Linked DNA regions of Pirellula sp. SH-Sr6A. The main gene of each other region encodes a partner of the protein of the gene in region 2 in a complex. Links are inferred from orthologs where the notes say so. Each region holds a gene or a part of one and is shown on either strand. Other genes may lie near its edges.

Region 1 (3,157 bases), 4.2 Mb from region 2 along the record:
TCATTGCAGGGCAAGCAGTTCGTGCTGTTTGCGAAGCGGTCGGAATTCAGGACATCCTGACAAAGAGTTTCCGATCCAATAATCCAACGGTGTTGATCAAGGCGACGTTCGACGCGTTGTCACAACTCCGAACCAAAGAAGATATCGAGCGACTCCGAGGGGTCAAATTGTCATGAATTTAGAAGACATCAACAACGGCATCGTCAAGAACCGTCCTCGCAAGCGTATTGGCCGCGGGGTTGGTAGCAAGACGGGCAAGACAGCCGGTCGTGGTCATAACGGTCACAAGTCACGAAGCGGTTACTCGCGGCACCCCATTTTCAATGGTGGGGATTTGCCGATGGTTCGCCGCATTCCAAAGCGAGGCTTCCACAATCGTTGGGCAGCCACCGTATTCGGTGTGAACTTGAGCGCCATCGACGCGTTGTTCGTTGCAGGCGAAGAGGTGAATCCGACCACGCTTCGCGAGAAGGGATTGGTCAAAGTCCGCTGCGACGAGGTCAAGATCCTTGGCGATGGCGAGCTGACCAAGGCGTTGAAGTTCGTCGTGACCCGAGCGAGCGAGACGGCGAAGGAAAAGATCGCAAAGGCTGGCGGCACCATCGAGATTGTCGCTGCGAAGCGAACCCCTGAAGAGCGCGTTGCGGCTCTCAAGGCGGAGTAGTCCTGCGAGGTCCAGTTGACTTCGAAGGAAATCGAATTCAAAGCACCACGCATTCCGCGTGGTGTTTTCGTTTAAGGAAGGTTGAATTCGGCTAGTCACGATCTCAATCTTTCGAAACAATACAGCCTCTACGTTGTGAACATCACCTGTTCAGGATCAAGCCTATGTTGGAAAAACTTCGGGTTGTTTTTTCGATTCCCGAGCTTCGTCAGAAGATATTGCTGACCCTCGCTTTGTTGGCAATTTACCGAATCGGATACCACATCCGTCTTCCTGTGTTGCAGGAATCCAGCATTGCCATGGGCGGGCAGGTCCAGAGTTTTCTTGACAAGGTCGCTGTCTTCTCTGCGACAGACTTGCGAACCTTGACCATCTTCGGTCTCGGTATCGCCCCTTACATTTCGGCGTCGATTATCTTCCAATTGTTGGGAACGGTTTGGGGTCCCATAGAGCAGCTTCGCAAAGAGGGGCCCGCAGGTCGAAAGAAGATCAACGAATACACCCGTTACCTGACCGTATTCATTTGTGTGATCCAAAGTTGGGTGTATCTGCGGTACATGATCATCGGTCAGTCGGCCGGCTCCATATCCGAGTTCTTTTATGCGAGCGGATCGAACGAACTTTCCTTCGGTTGGCAGATCACGTCTGTCGCCATCATGACTGCCGGTTCCTTGTTCTTGATGTGGCTCGGTGAGCAGATCGATGAGTATGGGATCGGGAACGGGGTGTCGTTGTTGATCATGGCTGGGATTTTGGCCCAGATGCCGAAAGCTTTGTGGGATTTGCGACAGAACATGTCCAGTTCGTTGAGCGGTGGTAGCGGTAGCAACATCGGACCCGACGTGTTGTTGGTATTGGCGTTCCTTTTCGTTGCGGTGGTGTTTGCCGTCGTGTTTATCACCATGGCACAGCGACGCATCCAGATGCAAAGTGCAAAGCACGTTCGCGGCCGACGTGTGATGGGCGGATCGAAGCAGTTCTTGCCGCTTAAAATCAATCAGTCCGGTGTGATGCCGATTATTTTCGCGGGAAGTCTTTTGATGATCCCCGCGTTGGTGTTCGGCATGTTGGCGAGCGCGAGTGCATCTTGGTGGCCCGCGTTGACCTCCGTTTTCAACGCGTTGTCTGCGATGCTCAATTCAGGTTCGTCGTTTGCTTATAACGTCCTCTATGTTGCTTTGATCTTCTTCTTCTGCTTCTTTTGGACATCGATCATGTTCAATCCCAAGGAGATGTCGCAGAACTTGCAGGATTCAGGCGCGTTCATTCCGGGTTATCGTCCTGGGAAGCGGACAGCGGATTACCTTGAAAAAGTGATGGTTCGGATCACCTATGTTGGCGCAGCGTTCTTGGCTGTCGTCGCAATCGTTCCGACGATTATCACTTCTCAGTTTGGTGTTTCGTTTAGCGTGGCCTCCTTTTACGGGGGTACGGGTTTGTTGATCGCGGTGAGTGTGGCTTTTGATCTGATCCAAAAGATCGACAGTCATTTGCTCATGCGAAACTACAAGGGTTTATTGGAAGAGTAGCCCCTGGATCTTGATTCCTACCACCAGGACAGCCAGTTAGAAAGGGCCGCTCCGTGCGATTGGTTTTTATCGGCCCTCCCGGCGCAGGGAAGGGAACGCAATGCAAGCGGTTGGTCGAACTGCTAAACATTCCCCACCTATCGACCGGCGAAATGCTGCGAGCGGTCAAGAAGCAGGAGACCGCCCTTTCCCGTTGGGTCGCTTCCTACATCGATGCGGGGCGCTTGGCCCCCGATCACGTCGTGATGCGCATTGTCGCGCAGAAGCTTCAAAGTGAAGAGTGCGTCAACGGTGCGTTATTCGACGGCTTCCCTCGTACGCTCATCCAGGCTCAGTTGCTGGATGACTATTTAGCTGACCAAGGCCTCAAGCTGGATATGGCCTTGGAGTTAAAGGTAGAGGAAGAGGAGTTGATTCAGCGATTGCTGAAGCGGGCACAGATCGATGGTCGCGTCGACGACAATTACGATACGATCCGCGAGAGACTCCACGTGTTTCATACGCAAACCGCGCCGCTCACCGAGTATTACGCCAAGCAGGGCAAGCTCGAGGTGGTAAACGGGATGCAATCAGCGGATCAAGTGTTTGAAGACATCAAAGCCTGCGTAGAGCGACATCGCTAACGCCACCGTTTACTGAAAGGTCGATCTCTCATGAGTCGTACCCCTCCGTCTGTTGGTTACGGTTTCTGGAAGGTCGAGAAAGATCGAGCGGCGGCACTGACCGTGCAGGCGATCGAAATGGGCTATCGCCATTTGGACTGCGCCTCCGACTACGGAAATGAAGCGGAGGTTGGGCAAGGGATCGAGAAGGCATTGTCGCAAAGACTATGCGTTCGCGATGCATTATGGGTCACCAGCAAGCTTTGGAATACGAATCATCGCGCCGAGCATGTTCTGCCGGCACTGAAGCGTTCGTTATCGGATCTACGCGTCGACTATTTGGATCTATATCTCATCCATTT
Region 2 (4,549 bases):
ATTTGGGGTGCACCAACATCGAGCGGTGGTTTGCTCCGGAATCGATGTATCGCATCGAGTTGGACGAGAGGCTGGCTGAACCCAAGCTATCGATTGCGTTAGAGAATATTGCTGAACGAATAGCGGAATGGCTCGATAGCGATCCGTACCCCAGGCACATTCATGCACTTCGCGAGGCCCGAGAGCGCGTTTTGCACGACCACTCGTTTTTCGCAGTCTTGCGAGATGCGATCATTACGCTTGGGGAATCTGCGGGAGTTCCAAATCTTGACACCCCAGACTGGATGCAACCGCAGGCGTCCCCGAAGGGACGTGAGCGGTGGTGGCGAGAGTTAACGAGGGTTTATCACAAATGGACGACTCGCAGTCCGCGAGTCGCCCCGTCGCCGACTCGGGACTAGACCTGTTTCCGCATACAACAGTTCTTGTACTTCTTTCCAGAACCGCAGGGGCAGTTATCGTTTCGGCCGATTCGGTCCCCTCGATGGCGGATGGTCGGAATTGCAGTCTCCTCGGTACCTGCACGTTCGGCCTGTTCTAGGTCCCGTTCCTTTTCGGCCATCAGATCGGATTGTTCAGCCGCGAGGGCTTGTCGAATATCGAACTCGTCGTGTCGGGCGCTGGTTTCCACCCAAGCATCGGCAACGATATCGGAATCGATCGCTTCCATTCGGAAGATGACGTCGGTCATTCTCTCGCCGATCGAAAGCCACATTTGATCGAAGAGCCGCATCCCTTCCCGTTTGTATTCGACTTTGGGGTCCATCTGACCCATGCTACGGAAGTTCACGCCCGCGCGGACATGGTCCATCGCGAGCAAGTGGTCCTTCCAAGCGGAATCGAGTTGGGTTAGGAGAACGGTTCGTTCGACGCGTCGGATTTCTGGGAAGTATCGATCGTCGATGGTCTGTGTCATGCGGTTGATGAACTCTTTGCGTGTCCAATCGCGCATCGATTCCGACTCCCCGGACCAACGCAGGGCTTGGCGAGCCCAATCCGCAACTTTGTCGATTTCGGCTTGGTTGCGTTGGAACAGAGACTTCAAACTCTTGGATTCATCTCGGCCGAACAACGCATTCGCTTTTTCGGCGACGACTTGGCGAAGCGCAAGTCCTTTTTCGACCGACTTCTTCGAAATGGCCACCAAGGCTTCAAAGGATTGATTGGGATCCTCGGTGAGTGTTTCGCCTGCGTTGGGATCTTCGAAACGAGCCATAGCCCAGTTTGCCACGGCGGCACCATCGATCGAATACGAATCGGGGGCCGTCATGCTGCTGAAGCGACGGAAGGCCATCAGAACCGGGAACTGGCTTTCTCGTTCGCTATAGGTGTCTTCTGCGAGTTTGAGCAGCTTTTTGGCGATCTGCTCAGGCTCTTGACCTTTGAGTTCATCGACGTTGACTGGAATACCAAACTTATTAGCCATCCATCCCGCGAGGGATTTCAATCCGAAATCATCGGTGAGAAATACTTCGCCTTCCGAGAGATCGATCGATTCGATGTATTTGGTCGCGCTCTCAATCAACTCTTCGTCCATGCGATCGCGATCGATTTTCTTCAGCGAGCTCACAGTGTAGGTCGTGTTGAACCTCGCATTGACCCATTTGGTCATCGCTTCCCAATTCCACTCGGACTGTTCCGTTTCGAGAGGAAGGTTTTCATCAATGGCATCAAGAATTTGCGTCTCGGCGGCTCGTTCCGTCTGATCCTTCGCGTACAGCACGGCGGTGTTCGGTTCAACTCCTCGGAAGTCTTTGGGATCGAGCTGAACGCCGAGTCGTGCGCCGGCCCATTTGGCATAGGACTCCGCACCGAAGAGAGGATCGCAGTATTGTTCGACATTGCTGTGAATCTGCTCGCGGAGCTGGTTCATCACCAAATCGCGGCAACTGGTTCCGTCCAAGATCTCCTGCCGATAGCCATATACCCTTTTGCGTTGGTAATCCATGACTTCGTCGTATTCGAGCAAGCTCTTTCGAGCTTCGAAGTTTCGCTCTTCGACCTTCTTCTGGGCTCCCGAGATTCGTTTCGAAACATATGGGCTTTCGATGGCCTCTCCATCACCCATGCCCATTCGTTTCATCCATTCGCGAACCCATTCGCCGGCGAAGATACGCATCAAATCGTCTTCGAGCGACAAATAGAAGCGGCTGGAACCCGGGTCACCCTGGCGGCCGCAACGACCTCGAAGCTGCAGATCGATGCGTCGGGATTCGTGACGTTCGGTTCCGACGACGTAGAGACCACCCTTTTTGCGAACTTGTTCCCCTTGGGCTTTCATATGTTCGCGCTGTTCGATTTCGTGGACCAGCGATTCCCATTCCTCCTTGGGGACTTCCAATCGGGTTGGGTAACGGTCTTGAAGCTGCGCCCAAGCCATGGTTTCGGGATTTCCACCGAGAATAATGTCGGTACCGCGTCCAGCCATGTTGGTCGCGATTGTAACCGCCCCCATGCGTCCGGCCTGGGCAACGATCTCCGCTTCACGTTTGTGTTGCTTCGCGTTGAGGACTTCCGCCTTTACGCCTCGTTGATCAAGCAATTTCGCGAGCTTTTCACTCTTTTCAATCGAGACGGTACCGACGAGGATCGGGCGACCGGAGTATTCGATCTCGCTGATCTCCGTACGCGGAACCGTAACCAACTCCTTGGAGTCCGATTTTTTGATAGCGACTTCAGCATCGCTTTCCGATTGAATCGTTCCTACCAGAGCTCCCTTGCTCCGGTCGAGATATCGGATCGTATCGAACTTATGAACCCGTTCGACTTCGTCCGCGACGGCATTGAATTTTTCTTGTTCGGAAAGATAAATGGCATCCGGGAATTCGATGCGTTGCAGTCCCCGGTTGGACGGGATGGCGATCACTCCCAGCTTATAGATTTTGTTGAACTCGTTCGCTTCGGTCATGGCCGTTCCGGTCATTCCGGCGATCTTGCGATAGAGCTTGAAGAAGTTCTGGAGGGTGATGGTTGCGAGAGTTTGGGTTTCCTCCTTGATTTGCACCCCTTCTTTGGCTTCGACCGCCTGGTGCAAACCATCGCTCCACTGGCGTCCTTCCATCAGTCGGCCGGTGAATTCGTCAACGATGATAATCGCGCCATCTTTGACGACGTAGTTGACGTCCTTCTTGTACAGGTGGTGGGCTTTGAGGGCGTTATCCAACAAGTGGGGCCACTCCATGTTTCCGACCGTGTAGAAGCTTTCGACGCCGGCCAAATTCTCGGCTTCTCGAATCCCTGCATCGGTCAAATTCACCGTGTGATCTTTTTCGTTGACAACGAAATGATCCTCTCTCTTTAGCGCGCGAGCGACTTTATCGGCGTCCGCATATTTCCCCATATCTCGTGCCGCGCTACCGGAGATGATGAGCGGCGTTCGAGCTTCATCGATTAGGATGTTGTCAACTTCGTCGATGACCGCGTAGTTCAAGGGACCTTGGACCTGTTGCTGTTCGGGTGGGAACCGATGATCGCCGCGCGAGGCCATGCGCATGTTGTCGCGCAAATAATCGAATCCCAATTCGTTGTTGGTAGCGTAGGTAATGTCCGCTGCATAGGACTGCTGCCGTTGCGAATTGGACATTCCGCTCTGGATGCTACCGACGGTGAGTCCAAGCCCCATATAAAGAGGGGCCATCCACTCCATATCCCGTCGTGCCAAGTAGTCGTTGACGGTAACGACATGGACGCCCTTTCCTTCCAATGCGTTGAGGTAGGCAGGAAGTGTCGCAACGAGCGTCTTTCCTTCCCCGGTGATCATTTCGGCGATATTCCCACCATGAAGAACCATTCCTCCGATGAGCTGCACGTCGTAATGACGCATTTTGAGGAATCGTCGGCCCGCTTCACGGCATGTTGCAAACGCTTCCACGAGGATGTCTTCCAAGGTCTCCCCGTCGGCTAGACGCTTGCGAAATTTAACCGTCTGCTCTCGGAGTTCCTCATCGCTGAGGGCGCTCATTTTTGGCTCAAGTTCGCCAATGAGTTTGGCGAGCTCATTGAATCGCTTGATCTGTCTGGAGTTAGCGGATCCAAAGAAAACCGTCAGGCCTCGATCCAGTCCTCCCAATACTCCGTTGACGGCATTGGAAGTCCCTTCCCAGATTTTTTCGAGCAGTTGCATTTTGCGGACAGATCTTAGAGAAACAAAGTGCGGCGGAAACCGCAGGAGGAGTCGTACTTAGCCCCGTGAATCGCCGGTTGCCGGATTGGCGCAGGCGACGTCCATGGACCTATTCTACGGATTTTCCGAGTTTGGTCGCGGGGAGCGTATCGATTCGGTAGACTTGCGTCAATTCAAGCATTTGTTCTCCCCGCTCCTTCGGACCCCCAGTCGCAATGGACACGTCGGATTCCTATTGGTACCAAAATGGTCTTGCTTTCGAGTGCACGCAATGTGGCAATTGCTGCAGCGGTCCGGGAACGGGCTATGTGTGGGTCACCGAGAGCGAGGTTGCGGCAATCGCAAAAGCCGTGGGCATGGACGAGGACCTCGATGGATTTGAGCGGAAATTCACGCGGCGTATTGGAGCTCGCGTAAGTTTGGTCG

What was found.
Region 1: the proteins of VN12_RS02950 (region 2) and secY are in contact, whole or in part, in a crystal structure (PDB 3DIN), measured with the Thermotoga maritima proteins. The link is inferred for Pirellula sp. SH-Sr6A from one-to-one orthologs. Residues at the interface, in WP_004082002.1 of Thermotoga maritima: Glu261, Ala262, Arg263, Lys300, Ala301, Arg302, Thr303, Ile304, Ile305, Leu323, Tyr324, Asp325, Pro326, Val329, Ser330, Tyr333, Ile336, Lys340, Phe345, Val349, Glu363, Phe364, Tyr374, Ser375, Gly376, Gly377, Glu393, Ile395, Thr482, Ser483; in WP_004081795.1 of Thermotoga maritima: Glu108, Gly109, Glu110, Glu111, Ala236, Glu237, Arg238, Arg239, Ile240, Thr241, Ile242, Gln243, Tyr244, Ala245, Arg246, Arg247, Val248, Thr249, Gly250, Arg251, Arg252, Val253, Tyr254, Gly256, Ala257, Ser258, Thr259, Tyr260, Leu261, Pro262.

Annotation. Positions count from the first base shown.
Region 1 is NZ_CP011272.1:5,001,206-5,004,362, reverse strand. The notes cover bases 169-3,010. They hold secY (preprotein translocase subunit SecY), read left to right. Parts: upstream 169-828; coding sequence 829-2,193; downstream 2,194-3,010. Other genes in these bases: VN12_RS19295 (aldo/keto reductase), read left to right, coding at 2,847-3,010; VN12_RS19300 (adenylate kinase), read left to right, coding at 2,247-2,816; rplO (50S ribosomal protein L15), read left to right, coding at 173-664; rpsE (30S ribosomal protein S5), read left to right, coding at 169-176. Also shown: more of rpsE, read left to right, coding at 1-168; more of VN12_RS19295, read left to right, coding at 3,011-3,157. UniProt on the Escherichia coli protein: The central subunit of the protein translocation channel SecYEG. Consists of two halves formed by TMs 1-5 and 6-10.
Region 2 is NZ_CP011272.1:799,613-804,161, forward strand. What follows is about bases 198-4,431. They hold VN12_RS02950 (preprotein translocase subunit SecA), read right to left. Parts: upstream 4,124-4,431; coding sequence 398-4,123; downstream 198-397. Other genes in these bases: VN12_RS02945 (glycosyltransferase family 10 domain-containing protein), read left to right, coding at 198-401; VN12_RS02955 (YkgJ family cysteine cluster protein), read left to right, coding at 4,339-4,431. Outside these bases: more of VN12_RS02945, read left to right, coding at 1-197; more of VN12_RS02955, read left to right, coding at 4,432-4,549. UniProt on the Escherichia coli protein: Required for protein export, interacts with the SecYEG preprotein conducting channel.